3 regions of the Bradyrhizobium sp. 41S5 genome follow, and region 2 is predicted to be linked to each of the others. Evidence: riboswitches for the same ligand, from Rfam matches in the RefSeq annotation. Region 2 holds a riboswitch; each other region holds the start of a gene.
What was found. A riboswitch is a leader RNA that binds a small molecule or an ion and turns the genes downstream of it on or off. The one in region 2 is predicted to bind cobalamin.

Region 1: it holds a riboswitch for cobalamin, as region 2 does, so the genes downstream of both, metE (5-methyltetrahydropteroyltriglutamate--homocysteine S-methyltransferase) here and HAP47_RS35655 (ribonucleoside-diphosphate reductase subunit alpha) in region 2, are expected to answer to the same signal.
Region 3: it holds a riboswitch for cobalamin, as region 2 does, so the genes downstream of both, HAP47_RS07340 (ribonucleoside-diphosphate reductase subunit alpha) here and HAP47_RS35655 (ribonucleoside-diphosphate reductase subunit alpha) in region 2, are expected to answer to the same signal.

The regions. Positions count from the first base shown of each region.
Region 1 is NZ_CP083721.1:1,562,599-1,571,365, reverse strand. Features, by position in the region: gene HAP47_RS07320 (acyl-CoA thioesterase) at 1-35, shown strand, start outside; gene HAP47_RS07315 (MmgE/PrpD family protein) at 32-1,582, shown strand; gene prpC (bifunctional 2-methylcitrate synthase/citrate synthase) at 1,593-2,765, shown strand; gene prpB (methylisocitrate lyase) at 2,776-3,711, shown strand; cobalamin riboswitch at 3,892-4,094, shown strand; gene metE (5-methyltetrahydropteroyltriglutamate--homocysteine S-methyltransferase) at 4,198-6,543, shown strand; gene HAP47_RS07295 (hypothetical protein) at 6,603-6,800, shown strand; gene HAP47_RS07290 (aromatic ring-hydroxylating oxygenase subunit alpha) at 6,808-7,863, shown strand; gene HAP47_RS41530 (nitrile hydratase subunit alpha) at 7,959-8,201, shown strand; gene HAP47_RS07285 (nitrile hydratase subunit alpha) at 8,204-8,551, shown strand; gene nthB (nitrile hydratase subunit beta) at 8,577-8,767, shown strand, end outside.
Region 2 is NZ_CP083721.1:7,421,307-7,431,742, reverse strand. Features, by position in the region: gene HAP47_RS35680 (hypothetical protein) at 75-266, opposite strand; gene HAP47_RS35675 (hypothetical protein) at 309-608, opposite strand; gene HAP47_RS35670 (DUF1521 domain-containing protein) at 1,549-3,045, shown strand; partial or broken gene HAP47_RS35665 (IS3 family transposase) at 3,770-4,892, opposite strand; gene HAP47_RS35660 (hypothetical protein) at 4,988-5,185, opposite strand; cobalamin riboswitch at 5,858-6,071, shown strand; gene HAP47_RS35655 (ribonucleoside-diphosphate reductase subunit alpha) at 6,326-8,119, shown strand; gene HAP47_RS35650 (ribonucleotide-diphosphate reductase subunit beta) at 8,110-9,183, shown strand; gene HAP47_RS35645 (nodulation protein NolW) at 10,210-10,436, opposite strand, start outside.
Region 3 is NZ_CP083721.1:1,573,050-1,583,485, forward strand. Features, by position in the region: gene HAP47_RS07325 (short-chain fatty acyl-CoA regulator family protein) at 1-266, shown strand, start outside; gene HAP47_RS07330 (DUF6925 family protein) at 452-1,471, opposite strand; gene HAP47_RS07335 (hypothetical protein) at 1,620-2,144, shown strand; cobalamin riboswitch at 2,369-2,585, shown strand; gene HAP47_RS07340 (ribonucleoside-diphosphate reductase subunit alpha) at 2,706-5,618, shown strand; gene HAP47_RS07345 (ribonucleotide-diphosphate reductase subunit beta) at 5,639-6,769, shown strand; gene HAP47_RS07350 (hypothetical protein) at 6,795-7,196, opposite strand; gene HAP47_RS07355 (phosphorylase family protein) at 7,193-8,185, opposite strand; gene HAP47_RS07360 (vanadium-dependent haloperoxidase) at 8,734-10,434, opposite strand.

The sequences.
Region 1 (8,767 bases), 2.6 Mb from region 2:
TATGCCACCACACGTCAGAGAAAACCGTTTCGTGAAGCATCACAAGGTCCGTACCTACAAGTCCGCCGAACATCTCGACCGAGCCGATCAACTGGCGTGGAAGATCGCGTCCGTCGCATCCGATCCGGTCCGGATCGAAGAGCCTGTCGTCGACATGATCGGTAACCGCATCATCGACAACGCCGCGGTCGCGGCCGCTTCGATCGCGCGGCACCCGGTCGTCAGCGCCCGCGCTCAGGCGGAGGCGCATCCACGGCATCCCGGCGCGACCATCTTCGGCCTGCCGAGCGACCAGACTTATTCACCGGAATGGGCGGCGTGGGCCAACGGCGTTGCTGTCCGCGAACTGGATTTCCACGACACGTTTTTGGCTGCCGACTACTCGCACCCCGGCGACAATATCCCGCCAGTGCTCGCGGTCGGGCAGCACTGCGGCGCTTCCGGCGAGGACCTGCTGCGCGGATTGGCGGCTGCCTATGAGATCCAAGTCGATCTGGTGAAGGGCATCTGCCTGCACGAGCACAAGATCGACCACATCGCTCATCTGGGCCCGTCGGCAGCCGCCGGCATCGGCGCCCTGCTCGGCCTTTCGACCGAGACGATCTATCAAGCTGTTCAGCAGGCACTGCACGTCACCACCACCACCCGTCAGTCCCGCAAGGGCGAGATTTCGAGCTGGAAAGCCTATGCCCCGGCGTTCGCGGGCAAGATGGCAATCGAGGCGGTCGACCGCGTTATGCGCGGAGAAGGTGCCCCTTCGCCGGCATGGGAAGGCGAAGACGGCTTCATTGCCTGGATGCTCTCCGGCCCGAAGGCTGAGTACACCGTGCCGTTGCCGCAAAAGGGCGAACTCAAGCGCGCCATCCTCGATACCTACACCAAGGAGCATTCGGCGGAGTATCAGAGCCAGGCGCTGATCGATCTGGCGCGGCGGATGGGGCCGAAAATCGGCAATCTCGCCGGGATCGAAAGCATCGTCATCCACACCAGCCATCACACCCATTACGTGATCGGCACCGGCGCCAACGATCCGCAGAAGATGGATCCAAAAGCGAGCCGCGAAACCCTAGACCATTCCATCATGTACATCTTTGCGGTCGCGCTCGAAGACGGTGGCTGGCACCACGAAAAATCCTATGCGCGCGAGCGCGCAGCCCGTCCGTCGACGGTCGAACTCTGGCATAAGATTTCCACCGTCGAGGATCCCGAGTGGACCCGGCGCTATCACAGCCACGATCCCAAGGAAAAGGCGTTCGGCGGGCGCGTCATCGTCAAGCTGAAGGGCGGCTCGACGATCAGCGATGAACTCGCGGTTGCCGACGCGCATCCGCTGGGCGCGCGCCCGTTCAAGCGGCCGGACTACGTCCGCAAGTTCCGCACCCTGGCCGAAGGCGTCATCGCTCCCGCCGAACAGGATCGCTTCATCGCCGCCGTCGAACGGTTGCCGTCGCTACGCGCCGGCGAGCTGTCGGAGCTGACGTTTTCCGTCGACGCCTCACGGGTGGGGGTGCCCGCCAGCTACGGAATCTTCGACTGGAAGCCGGCTACACAGACCGCGGCGCGACGCACGGCAGGATCATAGGGAGGACAACATGACCGATCTGAAACCCGCGCCAAAGAAGTCGGTAGCCCTCTCCGGCGTTATCGCCGGCAACACGGCGCTTTGTAGCGTCGGCCGCAGCGGCAACGACCTGCACTATCGCGGCTACGACATTCTCGATGTCGCCGGCGTCTGCGAATTCGAGGAAATTGCACATCTGCTCGTGCACGGCAGCCTGCCGACCCGCGTCGAACTCGCCAACTACAAGACTAAGCTGAAGGCGCTGCGCGGCCTGCCGCGCGCCGTACTCAACATGCTGGAGCAACTACCGGCGGCGGCGCATCCGATGGATGTCATGCGCTCCGGCGTTTCGGCGCTCGGTTGTGTGCTGCCGGAGAGCCACGACCACAACACGCCCGGCGCCCGCGACATTGCCGACCGCCTGATGGCCTCGCTCGGATCGATGCTGCTCTACTGGCACCACTATGCCCACAACGGCCGCCGGATCGAAGTCGAGACCGACGACGATTCGATCGGCGCCCACTTCCTGCATTTGCTGCACGGCAAGCCGCCCTCGGCTTCGCATGAACGCGCGATGCATACCTCGCTCAATCTCTACGCCGAGCATGAGTTCAACGCCTCGACCTTCACCGCCCGATCGATCGCCGGCACCGGCGCCGATCTGTATTCGGCGGTGACCGGCGCGATTGGTGCGCTGCGCGGACCGAAGCACGGCGGCGCCAACGAAGTCGCCTTCGAGGTCCAGAAGCGATACGCGACACCCGATGAAGCCGAAGCCGACATCCGCCGACGGATCGAGGCCAAGGAAGTCGTGATCGGGTTCGGACATCCCGTCTATACGATCTCAGATCCCCGCAACAAGGTGATCAAGCAGGTAGCCCGCGAGCTCAGCGTCGAAGGCGGCAGCATGCGCATGTTCGAGATTGCCGATCGCATCGAGACCGTGATGGCCGATGCCAAGCGGATGTTCGCCAATCTGGACTGGTTCAGCGCGGTTTCTTACCACGCGATGGGCGTGCCGACCGCGATGTTCACGCCCCTGTTCGTGATTTCGCGCACCTCGGGCTGGGCAGCCCACGTTATCGAGCAGCGGATCGACAACAAGATCATTCGGCCGGCCGCGAACTACGTTGGCCCGGAAAACCGCAGCTATGTTCCGCTGGAGGCCCGCGACCTGCCGCCTTCGTCGGCGCGTGCGGCGTAAGGAGAAACAAGTGTCCTATCTCGTCGCAGCAGAACTCCTGCGTGAAACCGCCGGCTACCGCTTTCGTGCGCTGCTGAAGCGTCCAGGTATCCTTCGCCTGCCCGGCACCCATAACGGCATGTCGGCCATCCAGGCCAAGGACGCAGGATTCGAGGGTCTATACCTCTCCGGCGCCGCAATGACCGCCTCGATGGGACTGCCGGACCTCGGCATCATCACCGTTGACGAAGTCGCGTTTTTCATCCGGCAGATCGCCCGCGCGTCGGGCCTGCCGCTTCTGGTAGATGGCGATACCGGCTACGGCGAGGCGCTCAACGTCATGCACATGGTGCGCGTCTTTGAGGAAGCTGGCGCCGGTGCGGTTCACATCGAGGATCAGCTCCTTCCCAAGAAGTGCGGTCATCTCAACGACAAAAAGCTGGCTAATGCGCACGACATGGCCGCTAAGGTCGCCGCGGCCGCCAAGGCGCGGCGCGATCTCGTCATTCTTGCGCGGACCGATGCAGCCGCCAGCGAAGGCTTGGATGGCGCTGTCGCCCGTGCCAAGCTCTATATGGAGGCCGGTGCGGACGCGATTTTCCCGGAGGCGCTCAACACTGCCGAAATGTTCCGCGCGTTCGCCAAGCGGATGCCCGACGTTCCCCTGCTCGCCAACATGACCGAGTTCGGCAAGACGCCCTTTTTTACCGCGTCCGAATTCGAGGAGATGGGGTATTCGATGGTGATCTGGCCGGTGTCGTCGCTGCGGGTCGCCAACAAGGCGCAAGAGCAGCTTTATGCCGCGATCGCACGCGACGGCGGCACGCACAAGATCGTCGACCAAATGCAGACCCGCGTCGAGCTGTATGCGACGATCGGATTGCACGACTACGAGGCGCTGGACGCTTCGATCGTCCAAACCATCATTCCCGAAGGTATGCCGCAGCGGGCCGTGGGCTCGAAGTAGCCCTTGTTTCCGACGCTGTTCGCTCCGGGACACCAACCTGCACCGGCGCCGCCAAGGCGGCGAACGGATTGAAATCGGAACTCAATTCTACGGATTTAAGGGCATGTCGCCGGTAACGGGTGATTGAGCAATACCAAGGTGTTTCCAATCACAGTCATTGACTGCGGTCGGACTTGACCTTAACTCCTGTGCTGTCGTGGTTCTGCGGGCTCGGTTTGGCCCGGAGCTAAGAGGGAAGCCGGTTGAATGCCGGCGCTGCCCCCGCAACTGTAAGCGGTGAGCCGTTGTCCAACAATGTCACTGAGGCCCGCGAGGGCTTTGGGAAGACCGGACAACAGCACTGACCCGTGAGCCAGGAGACCTGCCTCGACAGGATAACGTACTCGGGCGGGGTGTCTCGGTGGTGCGGTTGCGACCCCGCGCGCCACCTTTCGCCCGGAGTCCAGACGTGTCACGTGGCCCGCGCCCCCAACATCGGGGTAAGCCATGTCTATTTCCTCACTTCCCGTCGCAACACTCGGAACACCGCGTATCGGTCCTCGCCGCGAACTCAAGATGGCGTTGGAAAGCTTCTGGTCCGGCAAGTCCAGCGAGCAGGCACTGCGTGAAACGGCCGTCGGCTTGCGCGCCGCCAATTGGGCCCGCCAGAAGTCCTTCGGCGTCAGCGTCATCCCATCCAACGATTTTTCGTTCTACGACCAGGTACTCGACACCAGCGTGATGGTCGGTGCCATTCCGGAAGTGTACGGCTGGAAAGGCGGCGATGTGTCGCTGGCGACGTATTTTGCCATGGCCCGCGGCGCCCAAGGCTCCGATCACGATGCGAGTTGCGATCATGCGCATCACGCACACGATACGCCGCATGGCGTGCCAGCGCAGGAAATGACGAAATGGTTCGACACCAATTATCACTACATGGTGCCCGAATTCAGCGCCGGCCAGATCTTCAAGCTGTCCTCTTCCAAGGCGGTCGACGAGTACCGGGAAGCCAAGGCGCTGGGTTACAAGACCCGGCCGGTCCTGCTTGGGCCGGTGACCTTCCTGAAGCTTGGGAAAAGCAAGGATGCGGCGCTGAACTCGCTGTCCCTACTGCCCGTTTTGCTGCCGGTTTACGTCAAGGTTTTGCAGCAACTCGCCGCCGAAGGCTGCGAATGGGTCCAGATCGACGAACCATGCCTGGTGCTGGACGCGGACCGCGAAACGCAGGGCGCGCTTCAAATGACGTATGCACTGCTGGCGGAAATGGTGCCGGGCCTGAAGATCATGCTCGCCAGCTATTTCGGCGGACTGGGCGACAACACCAATACCGCCCTCTCGCTGCCTGTTGCCGGGCTTCACATCGATCTCGTTCGCGCGCCGGAACAACTCGACAAGATCGTCAGCGCCGCACCGAGGGGAATGGTCCTCTCGCTCGGTGCGATCGACGGTCGCAACATCTGGCGCTCCAATCTTTCCGCATTGCTCAAGCGGTTGGAACCGGCGGTTGCCAAGCTCGGCCAGGACCGGGTGCAGATCGCGCCCTCCTGCTCGTTGCTACATGTACCGATCGACCTCGAACAGGAGACCAGCCTCGATCCGGATGTGAAGAGCTGGCTTGCCTTCTCGGTGCAGAAGATCGCCGAACTGGCCACCTTGGGCACGGCCCTCGCCGGCGGCCGGGACAAAGTCGCCGACGCGCTGGCGGCATCGGACGCCGCGGCGCGTTCGCGCGAAACGTCGCATAAGATTCACAATGCGGATGTGGCGAAGCGAATGGCAGCGATCGACGATGCCATGCGCCGGCGCCAGAACGTGTTCACGAAGCGAGCTGGATTGCAGCGCGCGCGGTTCGGGCTGCCCGCCTTCCCGACCACGACGATCGGCTCGTTCCCGCAGACAACGGAGGTCCGCAACGCGCGGGCGGCCCATGGCAAGGGCGCGATGAGCGATGCGCAGTATGAGCAGTTCCTCAAGGAAGAAACCGCCCGCGCGGTTCGCTGGCAGGAGGAAATCGGCCTCGACGTGCTGGTGCACGGCGAATTCGAACGCAACGATATGGTGCAGTACTTCGGCGAGCAACTGTCGGGCTTCTCCTTCACCAAGCATGGCTGGGTGCAGTCGTATGGATCACGTTATGTCCGTCCACCAATCCTGTTCGGTGACGTTTTCCGCCCCAAGCCGATGACGGTGGAGTGGTGGCGTTACGCCCAGTCACTGACACAGAAGCCGATGAAGGCCATGCTCACCGGGCCGGTGACCATCCTGAACTGGTCGTTCGTCCGCGACGACGTTCCGCGCAGCGAGGCGTGTCGGCAGATCGCGCTCGCGATCCGGGACGAAGTGACCGATCTTGAAAAGGCCGGCGCCAAGATGATCCAGATCGACGAGGCTGCCCTGCGCGAGGGTTTGCCGCTGCGGAAGTCGGAATGGAAGACCTATCTCGAGTGGGCCGTTGAAAGCTTCCGCATCTGCTCCAGCGGTGTGACCGACGAGACCCAGATCCACACCCACATGTGCTACTCGGAGTTCAATGACATCATTGACGCGATTGGCGCCATGGACGCAGACGTGATCTCGATCGAGACTTCGCGCTCCAAGATGGAACTTTTGGACGCCTTCAAGACCTACAAATATCCGAACGAGATAGGACCCGGCGTCTACGACATCCACTCGCCGCGCGTTCCGGAGGTCAGCGAAATGGCCGAACTGCTCTCGCTCGCGCGCAAGCGGCTGACCGACTCCCAACTCTGGATCAATCCGGATTGCGGACTCAAAACCCGCAAATGGGAAGAGGTGCGCCCTGCCCTCGTCAACATGGTGGCGGCCGCGCGTGAAATGCGGCACGCCTCCTGAGGCACGCCCCCGGAGCGCGCGGGCTTACCGCGCGCTCCATCATTTCATTGAGGTCACCGATGCGCTTCTGGATCGAATGTACGCGGCACGAAACGAACAAACCCGTCCACATCAACATCGCCCTGGTCGGCAGCATGTGGCGTGACGGTGAGCGGACCATCCTCGCCTTTGTCGGCGGCGATGCAGAGCGTGTCGAAATCATCGAGACACCCGAGCAGATCATGAGCATGCATCTAGGACCGACAGGAGCCGCTTGATCTGGCAATGACAGTTGGAAATCTCAGCGTTGAGGCAACCACAGCCCGCTCGCATTCCGACCTCCGAAAGGTCGGATCCAATCCGGATTATTGGTACCCGATCGCGTGGTCGCATGAACTCAAGCCCCGCAAGACTTTCGCGGGGCATTTTGCAGGCGAGCCCATCGTGCTGGTACGCCCGGTCGAAGGCGATGTGTTTGCGCTGGAAGACCGATGTGCACACCGGCAAGTGCCGCTCTCGAAAGGCACCGTAGATGGCTGCACCGTGCGTTGTTGCTATCATGGCTGGCGCTACGACGGCTCGGGCCAATGCGTCGATGTGCCCTATCTCGGCAAAGGCAAGCTGCCAAATGGCGTCAGGTCCTATCCTTGCTTCGAGAGCAATGGCATAATTTTCGTCTGGCCGGGCACCGCGCCGGCGACCGATCCGCTCGCGCAGATCGGGCACGCTGCCGAGCCGGGATACAAGAGCCGCCGGTTCGGCAAGATCGTCCGCTGCCACTACACCTTCATGCACGAGAACCTGATGGATATGAACCATCAGTTTCTGCACCGCCGCACCACGGGCAACGTGACGCCTCGCTATCTCGCAAGTCGCAAAGGCGACGGCTGGATGGAAGTCGACTACAGCTTCGCTCGTCCGGACCAGAAGCCGCCACTCGGTGAGACCGTGATTGTCGGCAGCTTGCGCGGCAGCGCCCGCACGGCACGTGACCTCATGACGGTGCGGACGGATTATCCCCATCAAACGCTCCGCATGTGGACCCGCGACGACAAGCCAGTTTTGAGCGTGTGGCTGGGGTACACGCCCGTCGACGCCGAACAGCGCCGCAATCGGACCTTCATCGTGCTGTCGGTCCGCAAACCCAAGATTCCCGGCATTCTCGATCTGGCGTGGCCGGTTCTCGCCTGGTTCACCGATCGCGTCTTCGCCGAGGATTGCGAGATCGTCGAAATGGAGCAAGCCGCATTCGACGAACAAGGTGCCGATTGGAATCAGGAGGTCTTTCCACCGATACGGGAATTGCGAACACTTCTGCGCGATTGTGGAAACCCGCGTTAGTTTGCCCGCCGGCTTCCTTGCCCGGAAGCTGGTAAGGGCTCGTCCATTGTGTCAATCTTGGTCGTCGTTTCGGACGTCAGTCGGAGGCAAGCCCCATGAATACCCTGTCCCGCCCGTCGCAAGTCGCCCCCATCGAGAACCGGGTCGCCGCGATCGAAGCCGTCTTCGAACAGCGGGGCATGGAGCCCAAGCCTTTCATTGAGACCATGACCCATGCAGCCGAAGAAGAATGGGTGCCGCGAAATGGCGGCCGGGTCGTCGCCAAGGCGTGGACTGATCCTGCCTTCCGTCAGCGGCTGTTTGCCAACGGCAAGGATGCAGTCCCGAACTGGGTCTGAGCATGCCGGCGCATCATCGACATCTGGTAGCGCTTGAGAACACGGACACCGTCCACAACGTCATCGTCTGCACGCTGTGTTCTTGCACGGCCTTCACCATCATTGGTCTGCCGCCTGACTGGTACAAAGATCTCGACTACCGCGCCCGCGCGGTCCGCGAGTCACGCACGGTGTTGCGTGAAATGGGCCTCGATCTGCCGCCCGAAATCGAGATTCGCGTCTGGGATACGACGGCCGATACCCGCTATATGGTCATTCCGGTCCAACCGCCAGAGACGATCGGTTGGCCGGAAGACAAGCTGATCGACATCGTGACCAAGGAATCGATGATTGGCGTCGCGCGGCTGTAACACCCCCTGCGGAATGAGGTGAACGATGGACGGCATTCACGATCTCGGTGGCCGCCAGGGTTTCGGAACGATACGCTACGCGCCCGGCGCGCCGGCATTCCATGCCGCATGGGAAAAACGGGTTAATGCGCTATACGGCATGGCGGTCCGGCGCGGCATCTTCAACATGGACGAATATCGGCACGCGATCGAGCGCATGCCGGCGCGCTATTATCT
Region 2 (10,436 bases):
GTACGGCTCTTGCAGAGTTCGTCATTCACTGCGCGGACACGGTAGCGACTCGGTGAGCCAACCGCCTTGCAGATTTACTGGACGCGTTCGTCGGCGACCTTCTTCTCGGAAGAGAGCTCGGTCGTAATTCTGCGCATCGCCACGGCCTGGGCCTGAACTTTTTGGCTAACACGCTCGAACTCAGCCATCTGGTTCTGGAAACCGGCATCCTGGGTCTGCTGAGTAGCAGGAGCGGCACCGTTACCGCCAACACTATTAACCGCCATGTCTATTCACCTTTCTTTGTCGTGTGTCGTAGTTGTGGCCTGCTACGTCGGGCGGGCCGACGATACGATGGCAGGAATAGAAAGAAAGACGTGCTCGCCCCCCAGACTGCTCAGGCCCAGCTCTGCGTTCTTGCCGAGACCATCGGTCTTGGGCTGTACGTTGCTCGTTTCAGCGTTCTTGTTGTCGGCAGCTTTGTCGGGGTGACTATCTTCGGACCCCAGCTTGTGGATCACCTTTCCAAAGGCGTGATCAAGGGCCCCGCCCACGGCGGAACCAATCGCAGCTCCGGCAGGTCCGCCCAACCGTCCGCCGGCAGCGCTTCCGATCATTTCTCCAATCATCGACTTCTCCTATGCTCGTCTTGTTACGCTCAATAGGCGACTCCTCGCCTACAGTTCAGCGGCCTCATGCTAGGAGCGCTACCTTTCGAGAAGCTGACGAGTCTCGCGTTCCAGAACATTGGGGCGGCACTTTGCAGAAGCTCATCACCTGCTGACAGCTTGCAAGCTTCATTTGCCTCCCTGGCCGCGCGTATGATCAGCCTGACGCCGAGCCGATATCGGCGCGGCGAACGTCCCTGCGCGTCAGGCGCAATTCGTTGGTCTGGTGAAGCTTGCAGCGAAGCTCTGACGGGTGTGCGTGGTCCGGCGATCAGGCCCGGTCGCTGGGCCTACGGCCGGGTTGTTGCGTTTGTCGGTGAGAGCTGCTGCGGAGACTGGTGGTGTGATCGCCGGCACTTAGAGATTGCATCGATAGCGCCCAACGGGGGGGGGGGGGGGGGGGGGGGGGTCCTGGTCCGACGGGGCGACTGGCGGCTTCGCGGTGAGACCTCGTCGCTTATTGAGGCCTCGCAAGGAGCAGGGCCTACTCAGTGTAGCTGACATCGGACAGTCGATCGTCGGGTGCGAGACTGCATGTTACCGGTGATCGGCGAGCGTGGATATTCCCTAAAGGTGGTCTGTCGTGGAAGGCGGCTGCGAGCAATCATGCGATCCCCAGCCCGTGTCTGCTGACGAGGGCTGTGATGTTCAGTCGATGGTTTGTTGTCGTCAGCTTTTCGACAGGTACTGCTGGTACAGTCTTGGAACTTGGATGCGTGCGACATGCTCGTGCCAAACCGACGAGAGGAGGGGGGGGGCTCATCAGGGTTGCCGGCGCCGGCAGCGAGAAGCATCCATTCGCTCCCCATCGGGCAGGAGTGCGTTCTAAAATGGTTCCTAGTTGATTGAGCGCAACGCTCGCAATTTTACCGCTTTCTTCGATGCAACAGGAGTGAACTAAATGGCGTATCTTCCCGTGGCCGGTCTCCCCGTGGTCGGCGCACTCGATTCGACGGTGAATGGAGTGGGGTCTGACGGGGTGGTTGCCAGCCCCGCTTTCGGCGCGCTGTTGGGGCAGTATGCCCCAACAGGTGCCTACCAGTACCTGCCGGCAGGTGCTGCCGTCGTTGTCGCTCCGGTGGTCGTCACTCCAGTTGTGGCTGCTCCCATGTACATGATGGCGCCGCCGCCTCCTCCTTCCATGCTGTTGAGCCAGCAAAGTTCGGGTTTAGAGCCTTCCGTCGATCCGGTATGGACGCATGAGGTCAAGGATGGTAAGGCCACGATCAACCTCGGCGACAAATATACGATCACGGCCGATGAGAAGGATGGCACCTGGACCGTTCGCAACAACCAGACAGGCCATGTCACGAAGATCCATGGAGATCCCCATGTTGACGCGGACGGGGATGGCAAGGATGACTTCGACTTCAAGAAAGATATGACCTTCCAGCTCGACGATGGGACCAAGATTACCGTCAATAATGTCGACTACGGTAATGGTGAGACCATCTCCTCAAAGTTGACCATTACGAATGGTCACAACGCGATGGTTGTGGAGGGGCTCGGCGACGACAAGGATGGCAAAAACAATCTGAGGGTGACCCAGTCCAATGCCGGCATGACTCTTGATGAGCTGACACCCGATGGTGCCCAGGCGATCCATGAGAGCGGCCAAGGCTGGGTCGATGGCGCCGGCGGCGTGGTGAATCAGGCGAGTATCGATGCCGGCGAACAGGGTCGCGCGCCGGGCAGCTACCAGTCTGCAAGCGCAGCGCCTGCCACTGCAACACCCGTGTTCTTCGTTCCTCCTCCACCGCCACCTCTTGCGATGGTTCCGCTTGCCGTCGCTCAGGCGCCAGCGCCGTCATCTCAGCCAGCGCCAGTGTGGTCGCACGAGGTCAAGGACGGCAAGGCGACGATCAACCTTGGTGATAAGTATACGATCACAGCCGATGAGAAGGACGGCACCTGGACCGTTAGAAACAACCAGACCGGCCATGTCTCGAGGATCCACGGCGATCCTCACGTCGATGCTAATGGCGACGGCAAGGACGATTTCGACTTCAAGAAAGGTATGACCTTCCAGCTCGACGACGGCACGAAGATCACGGTGGACACGGTCGATTATGGCAAAGGAAAAACCATCTCCTCGAAGCTCACCATCACCAACGGCGACAATGCCATGGTTGTGGAGGGGCTCGGTGACGACAAGGATGGGAAGAACAATCTGAAGGTCACGCAGTCTAATGCTGGGCGGACGCTTGATCAGCTGACGTCCGATGGCGCTCAGACAATCCATGAGACAACTCAGGGGTGGGTTGACAACTCCGGACGCAAGGTGACGCAGGCGGTGATCAACCACAATGAGAACCCGGATGCGCCACCGGATTTCAAGACGATGATGCGCGAGAGCATGTTCCAGCGCATTTTCCATCGCCATGCACAGCCGGCATGAGGCCCGATCCCGGGGCGTGTCGGAAACTCGTGGAAGCGGGCGCTAGCGCCCGCCTTTCATTTTCGCCAAACGGCCGCGAGAAGGGCAGCTTGGCGATCTATCGATTCAGGATCGACGGTAACAGTCAGATTGTCTCGGCAATCGCAGCCTTCGCCCCGACAAACGGGCGGAGGGCCTCCAGGCCCGGCTACGCGGCCAGAATTGCTGTGGCGCGTTCCCGCCCGTTGTCGGCGATGGAGGCGCTGCACAGGAACGGTGCTCTCAGGTTTGTCTGCATGTCAAAGTCATGCCGACGCAAGCGTCGCAGTGAAAATCCCGTCAAGATCGCAAATTGGATTGAGGGCTGCCTCGACGGCGCGATCTACCGTCGGCTCAAAAGCACAAGCCCTGCCTCGCGTTGAGCTCTGCCTGTCTTTAGCCTCCGAAGCCGGGCGTGAACCCTTGCGCCCCCCGAACATCCATCAGCTTCTCAGGAAGCCGGAGGCGCTATGGGCTTTGAGCATCGCCATTCCCGTCAAAGTAAGCTGCTAGGGACGTTAAAAGGAAATCGCAGCAGCCCGCCGCCAAAAAGATCCCGGTGCATTCGGATTCGCGGGACCCGCTCGCAGCTCGGATCTGAGATCATTGAATGCGCATCTAACTGGTGGCACGTGCCAAGTTTCACTTGGTACGTCTTCGATTCGATCACTACGCGTGATCTGCTGCCGGTTTGATGGACACCCGGTTAAGCTAATCCCACCTTGCGCTCGAACTTAAGCGGGCTGAGATCGCCGATGGTCGAGTGCCTGCGGGTCGTGTTGTAAAATCGTTCGATGTAGTCGAACACATCGGCGCGTGCCTCATCTCTGGTTCGATAAATCTTGTTGGCCGTACGCTCGGTCTTGAGCGAGGAGAAGAAGCTCTCCAGCTCATGCTGCAAACGATGCCGTGGTCGGCCATCAGGCGCTGGAACTGCTCGCTGGTGTACTGGCTGCCCTGGTCGGAGTGATGCAACAGTGCATCCGGCTTGCCGCGCCGCCAGACGGCCATCAACAATGCGTCCGTCACGAGCTGTGCCGTCATGGCGGCACTCATCGACCAGCCCACCACGCGGCGTGAGAACAGGTCGATCACCGCTGCGACATAGAGCCAGCCTTCGGCCGTCCAGAGATAGGTGAAGTCGGCGATCCACTTCTGGTTCGGCCGCTCGGCGGCGAACTGCCGGTCAAGGAGGTTCGCCGGTACGGTCTCGAGCTGTCGATCGCCGCTGTCCTTCGGCAAGCGCCGACGTCGCGGCCGCGCCCGCAAGCCTTGCAGGCGCATCAGCCGCTCAATCCGGTGCAGGCCCCAATCCGCCCCGTCGGCGAGCAGGTCACGCCACACCCGGCGTGCGTCATAGGTGCGGTCGCTGGCGGCGAAGCTGGCCTTGACCTTGCCGCCGAGCTCCTCGTCGCTGCGGGATCTGGTGCTGGGAGAGCGATTCAGCCAGGCATGGAAGCCCGACCGCGACACTCCCAGCGCATCGCATAGCCATGCCACCGGCCAGATCGTCCGGTGCTTCGCGACGAAGGCGAACTTCATGTCGCTTCCTTCGCGAAGTAGGCTGCGGCCTTTTTTAGGATATCCCACTCGGCCTTCAGCTTGGCGACCTCACGGCGCAGCCGCTCGATCTCCTGCTGCTCCGGCTTCATCTGCCCGTAGCCGGGAAAGGCTTGCGCCGGGTCGGAGCCCAACTCCTTCACCCATTTGCGGAGAACATTCTCATGAACATCCAGGTCACGGCCGGCTTGCGCCACCGACACCCCACGGTCCCGCACCAGCTTGACCGCCTCGACCTTGAACTCGCGGCTGAACTTCCGTCTTTTCATCGCCACCTCCGGCTTCATGAAACACCTAATCTCGGTGTCCATCAAACCGGCAGCAGCTCAGCGGGCTGTATCTCTATGTGGCGCCGAGCATCGGCTCACCCATCATCAAGCTCGCTCATGGCCTCATCCATATCCGACTGGGAATCGCTTATGACTTGCGTGGCGACGGAAACGAGAGCCTTTTCGAATGCTCGGCGCAGTAGCGCTGCACGCGTGTCATCGCCGCCGCTCTCGGCGGTGTCGGAGGGGGCGCCAACCTGCGGCGCTGTTGCATTAATATCGGCTGCGTTCATGTCGTAACACCCGGATAGCGGCGTCGCCGCGAGATGACCTATCCGCTTCATGCTAGCAGGGACAGCTTGCGAAAAGCTGACTAAGATCGAGCCTCCTTGGCGGCTTCATCCATGACCACGCAAGTGAGGACAACCGTATGCCGGCACGGTCATTACTGCGATCGGAGCTCTGGTAAATCATGGCGCCAAAACACTTGGCCACGTCAGCAAGCGCGACGGCGACTGTTGCGCGTTGAAGGCTCAGTGGTACCATAAGCATTTGTGGAGCTATCGCGCTCGATCTGGCGCGCGCGGCAAGCCACCGAGATCGCACGATCATGGCAGGGACGCACCTCACGCCAGTTCCACAAGAAGAGCAACACCTTGCTGGCGCATCGCATTCTCGACCGCTTTGAATTGCAAGCCAAACGTTGCGCGTCATGAGATTATCCCTCGCCAGCATCGCCCGGAACCTTCGCCGAACGGATTCCTATCCAACGCGGACTCGCATAGGCACCCGTCATCGCGACGGAGCATCGAAATCAAAATGCTGCCACTCTTTTCACGGAATGGGCCGAAGCAGGGGGGCATTTGCTCGAACACAGCGTTGCGGGCCCAGACCCGGAGCGGACGTGGCGTCCTGCGTCTCGACTCCCCTGCCACAAGCCTTGACGAATCTCGACGCGCGGCGTCTGTATGTAGATCTGCCACGGTCTTCCATTCTGCATCTAGTAGGGTGGAAGCTAAGAGAGAACCCGGTGCGCCGGTAACGGCTATTCCGGGGCTGCCCCCGCAACTGTAAGCGGCGAGCGGTTGTCATAATGGTCACTGGCCGCGACAGCACCGGGAAGGCCGACAGCCGCAGCGACCCGCGAGCCAGGAGACCTGCCGCGACAGAATAGAACGTCCTCGGGCGGGGTGCCCCGTGCGTCGCTTGCAGCCTGGGACGTTTGACCCGTCTCCTCGCAAGTCGTGCGCGTGGCTTCCCCCCCTAACATCGCGGGGTTGCCGATGTCGTCGTCTTACGATTTCAATCAGCATGGTCATCTAATTGAGTGGCCGAGTGTGCGGCCGTGGCCGGCGCGGCCAAAGTCTGCCGCGCCTCAGCGGTGTGTTGTGCCGCCGCCGTCATCGCCTCCGCTGCCGCGGCCTCTCGCGCCATTGCCAAAGCCGTCCGATCTCACGCTCGATCGATCGCGCGACGGCCTGCTGACCGCGTTCGGCAAGCTAACGCTGACCGATCGTTATCTGCTCGTCGGCGAAAGCGTCCAGGACATGTTCGCGCGGGTGTCCTGTGCCTTCGCGGACGATGTTGCGCACGCCCAACGTCTCTATGACGCGATGTCTCGGCTGTGGTTCATGCCAGCCACGCCGGTGCTGTCCAATGGCGGCACCACGCGCGGCCTGCCAATCTCGTGCTTCCTTAACTCGGTGTCCGACTCGCTCGAAGGCATCGTTGGCACCTGGGACGAAAACGTGTGGCTTGCCTCCAACGGGGGCGGTATCGGCACGTACTGGGGCAATGTTCGCTCGATCGGAGAGAAGGTGAAGGGCGGCGTCAGCTCAGGCGTCATCCCGTTCATCCACGTCATGGACGGCCTGACGCTGGCGATCAGCCAGGGCTCGTTGCGGCGCGGCTCGGCGGCGGTCTATCTCGATATCCAGCATCCCGAGATCGAGGAGTTTCTCGAGATCCGCAAGGCGTCCGGCGACTTCAACCGCAAGAGCCTCAACCTGCATCACGGCATCAACCTCACCGACGAGTTCATGCGTGCCGTGGGCGCCGGCACCGCGTTCGCTCTGCGCAGCCCGAAGACGAACGAGGTCGTCCGCGAGATCGACGCGCGACAGCTATGGCAACGCATTCTTGAGAACCGGTTGCAGACAGGCGAGCCTTATCTCTTGTTCATCGACACTGTGAATCGCGCGCTTCCCAAGCACCAGCGCGAGCTCGGTCTCAAGGTCTCGACCTCCAACCTGTGCAGCGAGATTACGCTCCCGACCGGCATCGACCATCGCGGCGAGGAGCGCACCGCGGTGTGCTGTCTGTCATCGCTCAACCTCGAGACTTGGGACCAATGGAATGAGGAACCCGGCTTCATCGAGGACGTCATGCGCTTCCTCGACAACGTGCTCACCCACTTCATCACGACGGCGCCGGAGGGTATGAAGCGGGCCCGCTACGCCGCCCTGCGCGAGCGCTCCGTCGGACTTGGCGTCATGGGCTTCCACTCGTTCCTCCAGGCGAATGGCATTCCAATGGAGAGTGGCTTGGCGAAATCATTCAATCTAAAGATGTTTCGGAAGATCCGGGGTGATGCCGACGCGGCATCCGTCGCCCTTGCTCGCGAGCGTGGCCCGTGCCCGGACGCCCTGGAACGTGGCGTGATGGAGCGCTTCAGCCAGAAGATCGCGATCGCGCCGACTGCTTCGATCAGCATCATCTGCGGCGGCACCAGCGCATGCATCGAGCCGATCCCGGCCAACATCTACACCCACAAGACGTTGTCTGGTGCCATCTCGGTACGTAATCCTCATCTGACCAGGGTACTGATCGCCAAGGGCGCCGACACCCCGGTGACCTGGCAGTCGATCATTGCGCAGGAGGGTTCGGTCGCCCATCTCGACATTCTGTCGGAACACGAGAAAGCGGTGTTTCGCACCGCCTTCGAGGTCGACCAGCGCTGGATCGTCGAGCTTGCAGGCGACCGGGCCGCATTCATCTGCCAGAGTCAGTCAATCAACCTCTATCTGCCGGCCGAGGTCGATAAGTGGGATCTCCACATGCTGCACTGGACGGCGTGGAAGCGTGGGGTGAAGAGCCTTTATTACTGCCGTTCAAAATCGATCTCGCGCGCGGCGTTCGCCGGCAAGATCGTCGACGATGACGAGGCCGCGCCGCGGCAGCCGCCTGCGCAGCGCACCGATTATGAGGAGTGCCTCGCATGTCAATGATCGATCTCTCGTCTGTCGATCCGCGCACGCTGATCGGCAAGGGACGCGTTGGTCTCCTTGACTCGATGGGCAGCTATGACGTTGATCGCTACGCTTGGGCCTACGAGTTCTGGAAGCGTCAGCAGCAGACGCATTGGATGGCCGAGGAGGTGCCGCTCGGCAACGACCTCAAGGACTGGGCGTCGGACCGCGTCACCGCCAGCGAGCGCGCGCTGCTCACCCAGATCTTTCGCTTCTTTACTCAGTCCGACATCGAGGTCGGTGACAATTATCTCAAGCGATACATCCCGATTTTCCAGCCGCTCACCGTCCAGATGATGATGGCGGCCTTCACGAACATGGAGACGGTCCACATCGACGCCTATGCGCTGCTGCTCAAGACGCTCGGCATGCCCAAGACCGAGTTCGAGGCATTTCGCAGCTATGCGCAAATGCGCGCCAAGGCGGACTACATGCACGAGTTCGGCATTGACACCGTGGCCGATGTCGCGCGCACCCTGGCTATGTTCGGCGCCTTTACCGAAGGCATGGCGTTGTTCGCGAGCTTCGCTATGCTGCTCAATTTTCCGCGCCACAACAAGATGAACGGCATGGGACAGATCGTAAGCTGGTCGGTGCGCGACGAGAGTCTCCACTGCGAGGGCGTCATCAAGCTGTTTCACGAATGGCACCGCGAGACCGGCGCCGTGACGCGCTCGGTCCGTGACGACATCGTCGATGTCGCCAGAACGATGGTAAAGCTGGAGGAGAACTTCGTCGATCTCGCCTTTGGCCTGGGCAAGATCGAGGGCATGCGTCCTGAGCAGATCAACGCCTACGTCCGTTATGTCGCCGACTGGCGACTGACCCAACTCCGGATTGCCCCGGTTTTCGGCTTCTTCAAGGCCGAGGAGGATGGGTTCACGCAGCTCAAGCCGCATCCGCTGCCTTGGCTCGTCGAGATTCTCAATGGCGTCGAGCACGCCAATTTCTTCGAGCAGCGCGCCACGGAGTACTCCAAGGCGGCGAGCCGAGGCAGCTGGGACGGCGAGGCCGGGGTGTGGGCGGCTTTCGGCCGTATGTAGGCAGCCGGAACAGCATGCGTCCGTTCATACATCTTGGAGGTTCGCGGAAGTCCTCTGCTGCGGCTTCCGGCGGCACAGCGGACCTCAAGCGGCATCATCCACGCCGCTCGAAAATCATAATGGGGGAACACCCGCCCACGGGGCTGATGTACGAAAGTGAAGTCTGATCTTGTGCTGAGTTGCTTCGGTGCGGCAGACTTCGAAAAGGCGATCACAATCGTTGCAATTTGCAGACTGGCGAGACGTCCGTCCCGCATACGGAACTCGGAAAGTTCTGGCGGTACAACTTCGGAAGGCCCAGCCTGAGATGGTCCGGCGTGCGAAGGCCGGGCGTGAGAGGGGCCGGCGGAGGATGGCCGGCGTGCGAGGGATTTTTATCCATATCCTGCCATAGCAAATCTTGGTCGAAATCAGGATGAGCCTCGATCGTCTGCTGCGAGAGGTGATGCGGGGACGGTTCTGTGCTGGATCTGCACCGAGCGCAGCCGGCGCATGCGAATCATCCTCCCAACGCAAGCCTGGCGAATAGGGGTGCGCTATATCCGGGTACGGCGAATAAGGGTGCCGAGCATCCAAGTACGGCGAATAGTGACGGCCTGCGTCCAGATATGGCGAATAGGGCTCCCCCGGCAGCGCGGGCGAGGCGGTACGATTTGGCGCAGCACCACCCTGAGCGCCGTTGAGCTGCTGCTCAAAGCCGGTAGCGTCCGTGGGCGGTAGCGGTGAATTGGTGTCCGGGCTCGTGTTCGATGGTCCGAATTCGTTGAAATCCATCTGTCACTCCCGCATGATGGAGCAGCTCGAGCAATGCGAAGGCTCCTGTCCTGCGAGACCGAAGCAGCTGTTTCGGAGGTTCGCGTTGATCTTCAAGCTCTCCTGGATGCACACGTCTGGCGCGGTCGATGCGAGGCGCCGCCATCCAGACAGGCTCATCCTGGGTAAGGCGGCTTTCGAAAAGCTGACGATCAGATGGATTTAAGCGAATGCAGTTCGGATCCTCGGCTCGAGCTCTCTCGTATTGTTAAGTCACTTCTGGCCTGCAGCTTCGCGCGCGATGCCGTCCTGATGCTGCGCTTCTGAGGAATAGTGGCTTTCAGGTCGTCCGTCGCGAATGACCGTGCTCGAGGAGCCACGAAACAACATCAAAACCGACCCCAGTGGCGGCTTTTCGGCAGCGGTTGGATTCCGCCGCGCCTGCGCCTCCGCCACAAGGCCCTTGAGCGTTTGGTCCACGAGCGCGATGAAGCGCGGCG
Region 3 (10,436 bases), 2.6 Mb from region 2:
CGCGAACCGTGTCGCATGGCCGTGGCGGTTATCTGGCCCCCGCGAAAACATTTGCCGTCGCTCTGGGATGCGACATCCGTCATGCGGGAAGCGTCGTCTATTCGCAGGGGCTCGACTTGACCGATCCCTCGGTGCCGACGCCGATCGGGATGGGCTGCAAGGTTTGCGAACGTCCGGAATGCGCGCAGCGGGCTTTCCCGCCAATCGGCCGCGCGCTTCAGATCGACGAGACGCGCTCCCGCTTCGCCCCGTATGCGACGTCATGAACCGCGGTTTTATTTGGACGTGATACCGGGTGCGTCGCTGGCCGATGTCGTCTTGTCTCTTGAGAGAAGATTGCGAGGGCCGCTCGCAATGTTTGACCCCATTGCCTGTATGGGCTCATGTGAGTCTAACAACAAACCATCGATGGTGGTTGGGTCCGTATTGAGTCGCCCCGAGCTTGCACGCCTCAATGGGTTTGATGATATCTCTCACCATGTTCATCATCCTCGCGTGGCTCCGCACGATCGTGTGTTTGAAGCCATCTCGCTAACGACAATCCCTTATGTCCCTGGGATTTGAGTTGCCGCAGTGAGACGCGGATTGCTGTGCGGCCCTCGCGGCTCCGAGGCGTGGCAATCGATTGAGGCCCCAGATCTTCTTCGATGGCGGCCAAGACGCGCTTCTTCAGATTGTGAACCTCGGGAGATCCCCATTTCCTGTGCAGCTTCTGGAAAGCTTCGTGATGGGCGATCGCGAAAGGAATTGCCGTTCCGAAAGCATCCTTAGCAGGGTGCGCGGGATAAAGGTGCGCGCATGGTATCCAGCCTTCTGGCACGGGTTCAGTTGCAGGATGCGTGCGGCGGCTCTTCAGAAGCTTTGGTAGGACGTGGGTGTGCGGTCCGTCTGGGCTCTTTTCGGTCTCGGCCGGGATGGGCTGGTACACTTCGACCCGGCCGATGCGACTGATGAAGACGCGATGCGGGTTGATCGAAAATATCACGCTGATTGCCGGATTTCCGACCTCAAATAGGGGGCGGCCGGTATACTCGCGCAGTCGTTCAACAGCTTTCAGGTCGGCGACCCGTATGCAGAGATCAGCCTGAAGCGCCTTGAGGCCGAGATCAAATAGAACGCCTCGTCGGTCGTCTACTCGCAGAGCGTCCTTATCGGTGCCAAGCTCAGTCAAAGTGGTCCGGCGGTTCATCACGCAATCGGCCTCGCGAAGACACAGCGAAACCCGATGGCTCCAGGAATCTTTGGTTATGCTTTCCGAAGCGAACGGACGAATTCCGCCGCGAAGTTTGATTTCAATGCCGCCGCGAGCTGTGAAGACGCGAACAGCTTCGCCAGCTATCGTCAAGTTTCCCGTCTCATCAACATCCCGAGAGAATTCTGCAATGCCGCCGAAAGTCCCGACACTCCATTGTGTAGTGGGATTCTGGAGTTGCTCGATGATGAGTAGCTTCACCGGGTCGATCGCAGTCATGAGGTCTCGCTACGCGAGGAAGCGATGTCCGCTAGTGACAGGTTTGATATCAAATGAGCCAAGAGTTTGCTAATTCCGTAGATGGGACCAGATTAGACCGCGATCTTATACCCGGGGTTGACAATGGGATGTCGTTTGGATCAGCACGATGATTGTCTCACCAATTAAAAGTCGATTTCTGGAAGTGAAGCGAGAAGGTACTGTTGTGACATTCCGTTTCGAGCCGCAAGCTGACTTAACCATCGGCTCGCATCAAAGGTTCAAGCAATCTATCCGGCTTGTCAAAACACAGCTGAAATGCGTTGCCGATCAGGTTCAAACACAAGGCGGCTGCGTGACGGCCCGGTCCCTGAATGCGGACATAGTCGAGATTACCAATCTTGTCTCGGAAATCGATGCAAGGCTCGGCCAGCTTCGCGACGAGAAGGTCCCGATCAAGATGCTGGAGGAAGTTCTCGGAGTGACACCGCGGGAGCGCCAGCGGTGGACAAAGGATGGTCGGCTCCCCGCAAAGGGAAACGCTTTCATCCAGCGCGGACAAACTATTCGGCTATGGACATACTCGCCGGACGTGGTCGCGCGATTGCTGAAGCACCCTGAAATAATCGATGGCTGGCGTAAGGCTGATCTCGCTAAGGCCGCTGGCACGACCGCATCGTCTGAGCAGATCTGATTGATGGGAGTGTTGGGTCGGCTTTAGGTCGCAAACGTCTCTTTGAGTCGCTGACAGAATCGGTGCAGTCTCGTCATGTCTTCTCCCCTCACGTTCCGGAGGGACACGGGAGTTCAAATGCCCCCCGATGTGGATAACGGGGCCAATTTGTCTCGAGAGGGTCTTGCGAAGCGATTTTTTGAGTAAAGGCATTAACCGCCCATTGACACTTCGCGGCGAATATCACCACATATAGATGTCATGGTTCCATTGGATCGCAAGATTTGGTGGCTAAGAGGGAAGTCGGTGAATCGCACATGCTGCGAGATTCCGGCGCTGCCCCCGCAACTGTAAGCAGTGAGTCACGCCCGATTTAAGTCACTGATGCGCCGTGCGCATTGGGAAGACAGGGCGTGGCGACGACCTGCGAGCCAGGAGACCTGCCGTGACATCAGAACGTCCACGGGCGGGGTGTCCGGCGGTTGCTCGTTTGCCATGCCCGGCGTTCGCCGGCCATGCGATCTGGCGCCTGTCGCAAATCCAGCCCCCATAACAACTGCATTTCTTCCACGGGGCCTGCCGATGTCTTTGTCTCTCGATCGCGAACTGGCGAAAGCCACTCCTGTCATTCAGTTGCGTCCAGATTCACATGCCGCACCGGAAGCGCAACTTCCGATGCAGGTGATCCGCCGCAATGGGACGGTGTCGCGCTTCGACGCCAGCAAGATTTCGGTCGCGATGACCAAGGCGTTCCTCGCCGTCGAGGGCCACACGGCGGCGGCCTCGCGCCGCGTCCATGAAGTGGTCGAGCAGTTGACGGCGGAAGTCGTCGCCGCGTTGTCGCGCCGGATGAGCGAAGGCCGCACCTTCCATATCGAGGACGTGCAGGACCAGGTCGAATTGGCGCTGATGCGCAGCGAGCACCACAAGGTCGCGCGCGCCTATGTGCTCTACCGCGACGAGCGCACCCGGCAGCGCGCGGAGCAGGACGCCGTCAAGTCCGTCAAGCCACAGGCCGGTCCGCAGCTTCAGATGACGCTCGCCAACGGCGGCAAGGTGCCGCTCGACAATGCGCGCCTCGCTCTGATCGTGAACGAGGCCTGCGCCGGCTTGGAAGGCGTGGACGCCGCCGCCGTTCTCGCCGAAACCCACCGTAATCTCTACGACGGCATCAGCCAGGATGAACTGGCGCTGGCCTCCGTGATGGCCGCCCGGACGCTGGTGGAGCAGGAGCCGAACTACGCCTATGTCAGCGCGCGGCTTTTGCTCGACAAGCTGCGTACCGAAGTGCTGTCCCATGTCGAGGGTACCCCGGCCAACGCCTCGCAGACCGACATGGCGACGCGCTACGCCGAATACTTTCCGGCCTATATCAGGACTGGCATCAAGGCCGAACTGCTCGACGGCGATCTCGCGCGCTTCGACCTGCCGCGGTTGGCGGCGGCGCTGAAGCCGGAGCGGGACCTCGCGTTCCAGTTCCTCGGCCTCCAGACGCTGTACGACCGCTATTTCCTGCACGAGCGCGGCAACCGCATCGAGCTGCCGCAGGCGTTCTTCATGCGGGTCGCGATGGGCCTTGCTGTGCGCGAGATAGACCGCGAGGCGCGAGCCATCGAGTTCTACAATCTGCTGTCCTCGTTCGACTTCATGGCCTCGACGCCGACGCTGTTCAATTCGGGCACGCTGCGGCCGCAACTTTCGTCGTGTTTCCTGACCACGGTGGCCGACGACCTCGACGGCATCTTCAAGTCGGTCAAGGACAACGCGCTGCTGGCGAAGTATTCTGGCGGCCTAGGCAACGACTGGACCCGGGTGCGCGGCCTCGGCGCCCACATCAAGGGCACCAATGGCGAGAGCCAGGGCGTGGTGCCGTTCCTGAAGGTGGCCAACGACACCGCGATTGCGGTCAACCAGGGCGGCAAGCGCAAGGGCGCGGTCTGTGCCTATCTCGAGACCTGGCACATCGACATCGAGGAATTCCTCGACCTGCGCAAGAACACCGGCGACGACCGCCGCCGCACCCACGACATGAACACCGCCAACTGGGTGCCCGACCTGTTCATGCAGCGGGTCGCAGCCGACGGCGAATGGACGCTGTTTTCGCCGGACGAGACGCCCGACCTGCACGACCTCTACGGCAAGCCGTTCGCCGAACGCTATGCCTTCTACGAATCCAAGGCGGCGAGGGGCGAGATCCGAGTGTCCAAGCAGGTCCGCGCCACCGACCTCTGGCGCAAGATGCTGACCATGCTGTTCGAGACCGGCCATCCCTGGATCACGTTCAAGGACCCCTGCAACCTGCGTTCGCCGCAGCGCCATGCGGGTGTGATCCACTCGTCGAATCTCTGCACCGAGATCACGCTCAACACCTCTGATGACGAGACCGCGGTCTGCAACCTCGGTTCGATCAACCTCCTCAACCACATCAAGGATGGGTCGCTCGACGAAATCCGGCTGAAGAACACGACGATGACGGCGATGCGGATGCTCGACAATGTCATCGACATCAACTTCTACACCATCCCCGAGGCGCGCCGTTCCAACCTGCGTCACCGTCCGGTCGGCCTCGGCCTGATGGGTTTCCAGGATGCACTGCAAGCAATGCGGATCGCCATCGCGTCCGATGCGGCGGTGGCGTTCGCCGACACCAGCATGGAAGCGATCTCGTACTACGCGATTTCGGCTTCGGTGAACCTGGCTGCCGAGCGCGGCAAATATCCGTCGTTCGAGGGCTCGCTGTGGAGCCAGGGAATCCTGCCCATCGACTCGATCGAACTCTTGGCGGATGCCCGCAGCGGCCTCGATATGGATCGCTCCAGCACCCGTGACTGGGCCAGCCTGCGCGCCCGCGTCCGGACCATCGGTATGCGCAATTCCAACGTTATGGCAATCGCGCCGACGGCGACGATCTCCAACATCTGCGGCGTCGCGCAGTCGATCGAGCCCGGCTACCAGAACCTGTACGTCAAATCCAACATGTCGGGCGATTTCACCGTGGTGAACGAGTTCTTGGTCCGCGACCTCAAGGCCCGCGGCCTGTGGGACGAGGTGATGGTCAACGATCTCAAATATTTCGACGGCAGCGTCGGTTCGATCGACCGCATCCCTGATGACCTCAAGGCGCTCTATGCGACCGCGTTCGAGATCGACAGCGCCTGGCTGATCGAAGCGGCATCCCGCCGCCAGAAGTGGATCGATCAGGCGCAGTCGCTCAACCTCTACATCGCCAACCCCTCGGGCAAGAAGCTCGATGCGCTGTATCGGCTGGCGTGGACCCGCGGTCTGAAGACGACCTACTACCTGCGCTCGCGCTCGGCGACGCATGTCGAGAAGTCGACGCTGAAGGGCACCGACGGCAAGCTCAACGCCGTGACCTCGGTCTCGATGATGTCCGCCGGTTCGGCCGTCAACGTGTCCTCCGCCGTCACCGCGCCGGATCTAACTACGGTCATGGCGTGCTCGATCGATAACCCCGACTGCGAAGCCTGCCAGTAAGCAGAGAAAAGGAAACCACCATGCTTGACTGGTCAGACAACGCATCCTCCACCGCCCGCAAACCGGCCCCGGCGGTTCTGCTCACGGGGCCAATGCCGGAGCAGACGGGCCTTGGTGCCATCGACCGCACCGGCGGCCGGGTCTCCGTGGACGAAAAGCGAATGATCAACTGCCGCGCCGACGTCAATCAGCTTCTGCCGCTGAAGTACAAATGGGCGTGGGAGAAGTACCTCGCCGGCTGCAACAATCACTGGATGCCAACCGAAGTCTCGATGCAGGCCGACGTCGCGCTATGGAAGTCGCGCGACGGCCTGACCGAGGACGAGCGACGCGCCATCAAGCGCAACCTTGGCTTCTTCGCGGCCTCTGAAAGCCTGGTCGCCAACAACATCGTGCTGGCGATCTACCGACACCTCACCAATCCGGAATGCCGGCAGTATCTGCTGCGGCAGGCGTTCGAGGAGGCGGTGCACACGCACACTTTCCAGTACATCGTGGAAAGCCTCGGCCTCGACGAGGGCGAGCTGTTCAACATGTACCGCGAGGTGCCTTCGATCACCGACAAGGCGGCGTGGGCGATCAAGCACACCCAGCATCTCGACGATCCCGACTTCAAGACCGGGACGCTGGAAGCCGACCAGGCGTTTTTGCGCGACCTCGTCGCGTTCTACGTCATCTTCGAAGGCATGTGGTTCTACACGGGTTTTGCGCAGATCCTCTCGCTCGGCCGCCGCAACAAGATGGTCGGCATAGCCGAGCAGTATCAGTACATCTTGCGCGATGAATCGATCCACCTCAACTTCGGCATCGACGTCGTCAACCAGATCAAGATCGAGAACCCGCACCTCTGGACCAAGGCGTTCCAGGACGAAATCCGCGAAATGGTGCGGGCCGCTGCCGAGCTGGAAGCTGCCTACGGACGAGACACCATGCCGCGCGGCTTTCTCGGCCTCAACGCCGCGCTGTGCGAGCAGTACATGCACTTCATCGCCAACCGCCGCTGCGCCCAACTCGGACTGGCGCGCGTGTTCGATGAGGCCGAAAATCCGTTCCCATGGATGTCGGAAGCGATGGACTTGAAAAAAGAAAAGAATTTCTTCGAGACCCGCGTGATCGAATATCAGAACGGCGGCGCACTGAGTTGGGAATAAGAAGAATCGGCGCGCTCTGACGCTGTTAGAGCGTGGCCGTTTTCAGTTTAAGAGATGAGGGCGAGGCGAGGGTGACGTCCTGAAACTTCCATTCGACGAGCGCGGTTTGATTTGAAAGGTCTTCGAACAAGATGGCCTCGCTGGCGCCCACCGACGACTCTTTGCCGTTGATCCACAGCAGCCAATAGCAATTTGGCTTCGAACCATCAGTTACCCCGTCGATGCTATCAAGCTGGGCGCCATAAATGGATCGGTATTCGACCCGGAAGCTAAAGTTTGTGGAGTTCATCGCTTCGCCAATAATCATAGCCTGTAGGGCTGTTATCCCAGCGAACCACGGAACGTCAGGAAGTATATGGGTAGGATTCGGGTCGGACGGATCTGCATAAATCTTGATCTGGACTGCATTGCTGGTAGCCACCATCATCCGTCCCCCTTCATCCGTACAACTCTGTGGAGGGGTTCAATTGTAGCGGTACTCACTCTCAGCGTACAACCCCCAATGGCGTCCTGACCTTGGGAATGAGAGATCCCACGCGCACGGTATTTGCACCACGATGGTGGCCGTTTGGAGTGCGGCCTCATGCATATTCGCCGGACCAACGGCCGATTTAGAGGCGCGATCTTAGCGGCCCGCATCCCCTCCAAATTGAGGACAACCTTTTCGACGTCCGGGTGAAGTTCAGAGGCGCTGGTCGCATACCCCCTAGAACCATCTGGGTTGGCGGCATCGACCGTCAGATTAATCATCTTACTCGCAACCACGACGTCCCCGAGTGTAAACTCCCCTGCGGGACGCCCCCCCGCAATTCCCACGAGCACGACCAGCCTCGGGCGCACCTCCCTGATAAGTTCCATTGCAGTATACAGGGCATTGACGTCGCCCTGGCGGCTACGGACAATGGCGACCGTCAGTTCGTTGCCATCGTTGTCTGCGAACTTGCGGAAGTTGTATCGAAGGTTTTGTCCATCGATCGCACGATCGTCGGAAACAAACCTCTTGAGAACCGCACGAAATTCCTCGATCTTCATGGTGATGATACCGATATCCGCGCTCGGAACCCCTGTATCCGAGTCGTACCTGTAGGATGCAATCCCATCAGCCTGCTCTCGCGGTACGGGCTCATCCAAGGGCGCTTGTCGGCCCTCGCCGGATCTCTCCTCGAATCGGAAATAATATTCGTGAAGGCCCGGTCTGATGAGTTGCATCGACTGACGCTTGCCGCGCTCAATCGCCGCCCAGACCGACGCGCTTGGATTCTTCAATTGGTATTGGAATTTGTATATTCCGGCATTCTGTTCCGTATAGGTAGATTCGCCTAAGTCTGAGAGAACCGTCCCCCTTTCGGAGTGCTGCGAGCTTGTCTTGATCCGTAAGAAATCGAAGGGGACGGGCTGCCCGTCGAGGCCGACCACTCTTAAGGTCACGCTATGCCATGGGTTATTCATCAGCAGCACAGCCTAACGATTACATCATCATTCTCACATTCCACGCATTCGCCGGGTCCCTTCGGCACGCCATTCGGCAAGCATCTCACGGCGCAGGTTTGCGTCGCGGTGCGGGGGTGCAATACATCTCCCTCAATCGAGAATCTGCTGTCCTCAGGTCCTCCAGGTAAAACGTGGAAAGTAAGGCGCGCGCCGCCGAACGGCACAATCGCCTCCAACTTGATTGGACGGACCGAGTGTGTCGATGCCTCGATATTCACCGGTAACCTGCCAGGCTCGGGCAGCGTCACCTGCGGTGGCGGCAGCGGGAAAGTTAAGGTCATGAATGAGCCTGGTGTATCAATCGGAAGCTGGGCTGGACTCGTACGGACTCCGAATACGCCGACACCGATATACGATCCGAGTGGTAGCTTCGCTGATGGATCAACGGCTATAATCACGGAAATCGACATCGTGAGCCTCTCGAGAACGCCAGGATCATTCAGACATTTTTCTGCGGGTCTTTGCCCTCGCTCTCAAACCCGCTGCAGCGCGTTCGCAAGTACGTAGTCGGCTATTGCGTTGCCCTGCTTGATCCCGTTGTCGGCGTCGAACTGCCAGTGAATACCGAGCCAAATGCGGCTTCGACCGTTTTCCTTCTCGGCTTCCGTCAAGCTTTGGAAGGTTCGTTCGACTCGGGGACGTGTTTCGCCGGTCGGTCCACGGTTCAGCCCGTTGTACTCGTCCGATACGAAGCTGAATTTGAGATCTCCGTGGAATTTGCGAAGCGTCTGGAAGAGCCCTCCGCCGAACACGGCATGACCCGACGGGTAGGCTGGGAATGGAGGAGTCAAGTTCGCGCTCGTCGGACTTGCGTTATCCGCGGGGGCCCCGAGCGGCGTCCAGTTGTGGTTTAAGGTGCCGTCGACCGACTTGTCCGGATCGTGGAGACGTATCCAAGTGACCGGTCGTGCCAAGTGATATTCGTATTTTGCAGTCCAAGACCCGATACCGCAGTCCGCTAACACCAGATTTACGAGCGCAAGGTAGCGGGCCATCTCGGCGACGTCGCTGATCGGATGTTCATTGAGCGCGATTGAGGTCGCAATCATATTATACATTCGTGGCGGCGCACAAAGGAGTGCCGTTCCGTCGTAGGCCCAATAGTTGCCTTTGAAGGTCTCGTTCTTTTCGTCTAACGGATCGTGATCGCTGGTTCCAGTTCGCGACGTGTGAGTAGCATGACGAGCACCTAGAGTGACAGGACTTGGATCGCCGCCCAGGGCACGGACGTCGTCATAGGACTTTTGAAACTCCGGGGTACCAGATTTCGGCGGATCGCCAGGAAGGAAGAGTTGCTTCGGATCAATGACGAAAGGTTCGACGTACGACCAGTAACCCCCGATGGCTTTTGGAATTCCAGTAATGGGATCCACTCTCCAATCGTCGATCTGTGGATTCGGAAATAGCGCTGCGGCAGTGGGCTCCAAGTCAAGCGAGTTGTTGGGTCCCTTCTTCAACGGGACTTTTCCATCAGTTTCGGAGCCGTCACCGAACTGCTTGGTCGAAGGATCGTATTTTCTGAGCGCCAATATCTGGGTCGCCGCGGCCTCGCCGATCGCGCTCCCCAAGCCTTGCATTTCGGGATTATCTGGAATGGTTGGAACAAGCTGACGATAGTGGGCTTCAATGAGCGGCGTCTTGTTGGGATAAAGCACGACCATCGTATCGTGGGCTGCGACGGCGATTGCCGACCGAACAGAGGCTTTGGTCTCGTCCACGTCTTTCGGCGCGCGGCCAATTGCCGAGAATATTTTTGCCTGTACGCCCTTGTAGCTTTGCGCTCGGCGGTAGATCGTGTTGACGGCCTCAAACACGGCCAAGTGGATGATCGCCAGAGCTCGACTCGATCGATGTGGTCCGAACTGCTCAGCGTACAGCGGATCGACTCCGCTCGATGTCGCCAGCGTCGTGTGGTCCTGCGCCGTTAGATCCAAAGCGAAGGCGTTCCATTGGAGCAGATGATACAGATCTGGGCCGACACCCGTCGTTATCTTCTGCACAAGCGGAAGTCGTGTGAGATAGTTGAGGAACGCGCCTGGCTCCCGAGGGGCGGCGATGCGCTGTTCTTGCGCACCCTTTAGAAACTGAAGATTTGGCGATGGAGCCCTATAGTTGGGGATTGCGAAGATGTCCCGGAGCTCGTTGGCTCCGCCGGAGGTTTGAGCCTTTGCCATTC